2 regions of the Polaromonas sp. P1_F2 genome follow, and region 1 is predicted to be linked to the other one. Evidence: riboswitches for the same ligand, from Rfam matches in the RefSeq annotation. Region 1 holds a riboswitch; the other holds the start of a gene.
The links. A riboswitch is a leader RNA that binds a small molecule or an ion and turns the genes downstream of it on or off. The one in region 1 is predicted to bind S-adenosylhomocysteine.

Region 1 (2,196 bases):
CAGGCGCTCGCTGGGCGTGAGTTCGGCCTCGCCCGGCTTGTAGACCGGCGTACGGTTGAGCACCACGTCCTCGACGCGTTCGCGCAGCACCGGATCGAGGTCGTCATACACGCCGACCATGCCGGCGTTGACGATGCCCATGTCCATGCCGGCCTGGATCGCGTGGTAGAGGAACACGGTGTGGATGGCTTCGCGCACCGGGTCGTTGCCGCGGAAGCTGAAGGACACGTTGGACACGCCGCCGGAAACCTTGGCGCCCGGCAGGTTCTGCTTGATCCAGCGCGTGGCGTTGATGAAGTCGACCGCGTAGTTGTTGTGCTCTTCGATGCCGGTGGCGATGGCGAAGATGTTGGGGTCGAAGATGATGTCCTCGGGCGGGAAGCCGAGCTCGTCGACCAGCACGCGGTAGGCGCGCTCGCAGATCTCGACCTTGCGCTCGTAGGTGTCGGCCTGGCCTTTTTCATCGAAAGCCATGACCACGGCCGCCGCGCCGTAGCGCTTGAGCAGCTTGGCCTGCTGCTTGAAGGGCTCCAGGCCCTCCTTCATCGAGATGGAATTGACGATGCCCTTGCCCTGGATGCAACGCAAGCCGGCCTCGATGACGCTCCACTTGGAGCTGTCGATCATGATGGGCACGCGGGCGATGTCGGGTTCGCTGGCGATCAGGTTCAGGAAACGCACCATGGCGGCCTGGCTGTCCAGCATGGCCTCGTCCATGTTGATGTCGATGATCTGCGCGCCGTTTTCCACCTGCTGGCGAGCGACCGCCAGGGCCTGCTCGTATTCGCCGTTCAGGATCATGCGGGCGAAGGCCTTGGAGCCGGTGACGTTGGTGCGCTCGCCGATGTTGACGAACAGGGTGCCCGCGCCGATGTTGACCGGCTCCAGGCCGGACAGCTTCATAGGGGGGACAAAGACGGAATTTTCGGTTTCAGACACGGACTCACCTTAAGGCCAAGGTGAGCGTCGTTGCCGCAGGCAACGCCGAAAGGGTCGCCTGTAACCCAAGCCTGACGGACGCGGGGTCCGCTGCAACGCTCCTTGGGTTGCCGGTATTTTACCGGCTGAACGCCCTGTTGCGCCATCCCCCGGTGCGAATGCCCCGGGGAACGGAGTGCTACTTAATCCAGTTTGATTTTGGCGACTTTGATCAGGCGGCCGTAATCGGCGTGCTCTTTCATGACCATGTAGGCGAAGTCCGCCGAGGTCATGGGGCTGGGCGTGGCGCTCATGCGTGCGAATTTTTCGGCCGTGTCGGGCGTGTTGAGCGCGGCAGCGAAGGCTTTTTGCAGCTGGTCGGTCGTGGCTTTGGGCAGGTTGGCCGGGCCGAAGATGCCGAACCAGGTGCTGATGTGGAAGCCGGGCAGCACGTCGTTGATGGTGGGGATCTCCGTGAAGCTGCTGGAGCGGTTGATGGTGGTCACGCCGAAGGCCACCAGCTTGCCCGACTTGATGTTGGCGCTGGCCGAGGCCAGGTTGTCGAACATCAGGTCGGTCTGGCCGGACAACAGGCCGGTCTGCGCCTGGGCCGAGCCGCTGGAAGGCAGGTGCACCACGCTGATCTTGGCCAGGCTTTTGAACAGCTCGCCCGCGAGGTGGCCGGCGCTGCCGTTGCCGCCGGAGGCGTAGTTCAGCCGGCCGGGGTTCTTGCGCGCATAGGCGATCAGGTCCTTGGTGTCCTTGATGTTCAGGCGTTTCGCCGTCTCGGCATTCATGACCAGCACATTGGGCACACGGGCCACCAGCGTGATGGGCGTGAAGTCCTTCAGCGCGTCATAAGGCATGTTGGGGTAGAGCCAGGGGTTGATGGCGTGGGTGGCCACCGCGCCCATCACAAGCGTATGGCCGTCGGCCGGCGCCTTGGCGACCAATGCGGCGCCCACGTTGCCGCCGGAACCGGGCCGGTTGTCGACCGTCACTTCGGTCTTGAGCAGGGGGCGCAGCTTTTCGGCCAGGATGCGCGCGGCATTGTCCAGCGGGCCGCCGGCCGGGTACGGGACGATGATGGTGACCGGTTTTTGCGGCGCCAGCTGCGCATGGGCCCCCAGGGCGGCCGTGGCCACGGCGAATGCCGCGGCGATCTTGATGAATGAACGCACGTTCATGATTTCCTTAGTTGTGATGTTGTGTTGTGTCCGGCCATGGGCAGGCTGCAGGGCGCAGCGCCGGATGGTGAAAACCAGGCCTGACAAACGG
Region 2 (2,196 bases), on a different contig from region 1:
GAAGCTGGACGACATCACGAAGCTCGGGTGGCCGGTGCCGCAGCCGAGGTTCACGAGACGGCCCTTGGCCAGCAGGATGATGCGCTTGCCGTCGGGGAAGATCACGTGGTCGACTTGCGGCTTGATCTCTTCCCAGGTGCATTTTTCGAGCGCGGCGACGTCGATCTCGTTGTCGAAGTGGCCGATGTTGCAGACGATGGCCTGGTCTTTCATCTTCGCCATGTGGTCGTAGGTGATCACGTTCTTGTTGCCGGTGGCGGACACGAAAATGTCGGCCTTGTCGGCGGCGTATTCCATGGTCACGACCTTGTAGCCTTCCATCGCGGCCTGCAGGGCGTTGATCGGATCGATCTCGGTCACCCACACCTGGGCGCTCAGTGCGCGCAGGGCCTGGGCCGAGCCCTTGCCCACGTCGCCGTAGCCGGCCACGAGCGCGACCTTGCCGGCCACCATCACGTCGGTGGCGCGCTTGATCGCGTCGACCAGGGATTCGCGGCAGCCGTAGAGGTTGTCGAACTTGGACTTGGTGACGGAATCGTTGACGTTGATGGCGCGCAGGGCCAGCGTGCCCTTGGCCGACATTTCATTGAGGCGCAACACGCCGGTGGTGGTTTCTTCGGTCACGCCGATGATGTTCTTCAGGCGGCGGCTGTACCAGGTCGGGTCCTGCGCGAGCTTGGCCTTGATCGAGTTGAACAGGCAGATTTCTTCTTCGCTGGTCGGCTTGGAGATCAGGCTCGCGTCTTTCTCGGCCTTGGTGCCCAGGTGCATCAGCAGCGTCGCGTCGCCGCCGTCGTCCAGGATCATGTTGGGGCCTTCTTCAGGCGTGCCCTTGGCGCCGCTGAATTCAAAGATGCGGTGGGTGTAGTCCCAGTAGTCGGCCAGGGTTTCGCCCTTGATGGCGAACACCGGCGTGCCGGCGGCGGCGATCGCGGCGGCGGCGTGGTCTTGCGTCGAGAAGATGTTGCACGAAGCCCAGCGCACGTCAGCGCCCAGGGCCTGCAGGGTTTCGATCAGCACGCCGGTCTGGATCGTCATGTGCAGCGAACCGGTGATGCGCGCGCCCTTCAGCGGCTGCGCCTTCGCGAACTCTTCGCGGATGGCCATCAGGCCGGGCATTTCGGTCTGGGCGATGTTCAGTTCCTTGCGGCCCCAGGCGGCAAGCGAGATGTCGGCAATGATGTGGTCGGTGGAAGGTTTCAGGACGGCGCTCATACGGTTCTCCAATAATCAAACGTAGTAACTGGGCAAAATCGCCACGGGCATGCGGCATTCAAGGAAGGGGGAATTCAGTCATTCACCCGGCTTGAGAGAGCACATGCGGGTGAGCGTGGTTGCAATGAAGTCCTGAGCCTGGTCCACGTGATGTGGCTTGCAACGCTCCTCAGGAAGCCACGATTGTAATTCCATTTCCAATTCAAAGCGATAGGTCGTTGCACCGCCTTGCCGTGCTGTAGCACTGTCTGCGGCGGCGCGCCTACTACTCTCGCTTCGAATTGAAAACGGAATTACCGCCCCGGGGCCCGCTCAGCCTTTGAAAGCCGCGAGCAAGAGCCGTGCGAAAATTTCACCATGCAAGAATTTTCCCGCTGGCCTGTTACAGAGCGCCGCCGCATTACAGGCGTCTTCACTGATATCGACGACACACTGACCACCGAAGGGGAGATCACCCCCGATGCGCTGGAAGCTTTGGGTGAATTGAAAGCCGCCGGGTTCAAGATCGTAGCCATCACCGGCCGCCCGGTCGGCTGGAGCGAGCCTTTCGCGGCGCGCTGGCCTGTCGATGCCATCGTGGCGGAGAACGGCGCGGTGGCCCTGCTGCCGGATGCCAAAAGCCCCCCGCCTCGGCCGCTGGCCAAGATCTACCAGCAGGATGCGACCACACGCAGCGCCAACTTCAGCCGCATGCAGGCCGTGCTGGCGCGCATCGAACGCGAACTGCCGGGCGTGCACCGCGCCACCGATTCACCGGGCCGCGAGACCGACATTGCCATCGACCACAGCGAATTCACGCAACTCAGCGACGCGCAGATCGCCGCCGTGGTGGCGCTCATGAAAAGCGAGGGCATGCACGCCACCGTGAGCAGCATCCACATCAACGGCTGGTACGGCGACCACAACAAGCTCGAAGGCGCGCGCTGGATTGTCCGACAGCTCTGGCAGCAGGATCTCGATGCCGAAATGGACAACTGGGTC

Region 2: linked by a shared signal. The riboswitch ahead of ahcY (adenosylhomocysteinase) and the one ahead of metH (methionine synthase) in region 1 are both predicted to bind S-adenosylhomocysteine.

What each region holds. Positions count from the first base shown of each region.
Region 1 covers NZ_JBFUBN010000007.1:123,337-125,532, forward strand. The annotation lists gene metH (methionine synthase) at 1-939, opposite strand, end outside; S-adenosyl-L-homocysteine riboswitch at 955-1,049, opposite strand; gene AC1D0O_RS15500 (Bug family tripartite tricarboxylate transporter substrate binding protein) at 1,122-2,105, opposite strand.
Region 2 covers NZ_JBFUBN010000010.1:49,501-51,696, forward strand. The annotation lists gene ahcY (adenosylhomocysteinase) at 1-1,215, opposite strand, end outside; S-adenosyl-L-homocysteine riboswitch at 1,320-1,392, opposite strand; gene AC1D0O_RS18750 (HAD family hydrolase) at 1,573-2,196, shown strand, end outside.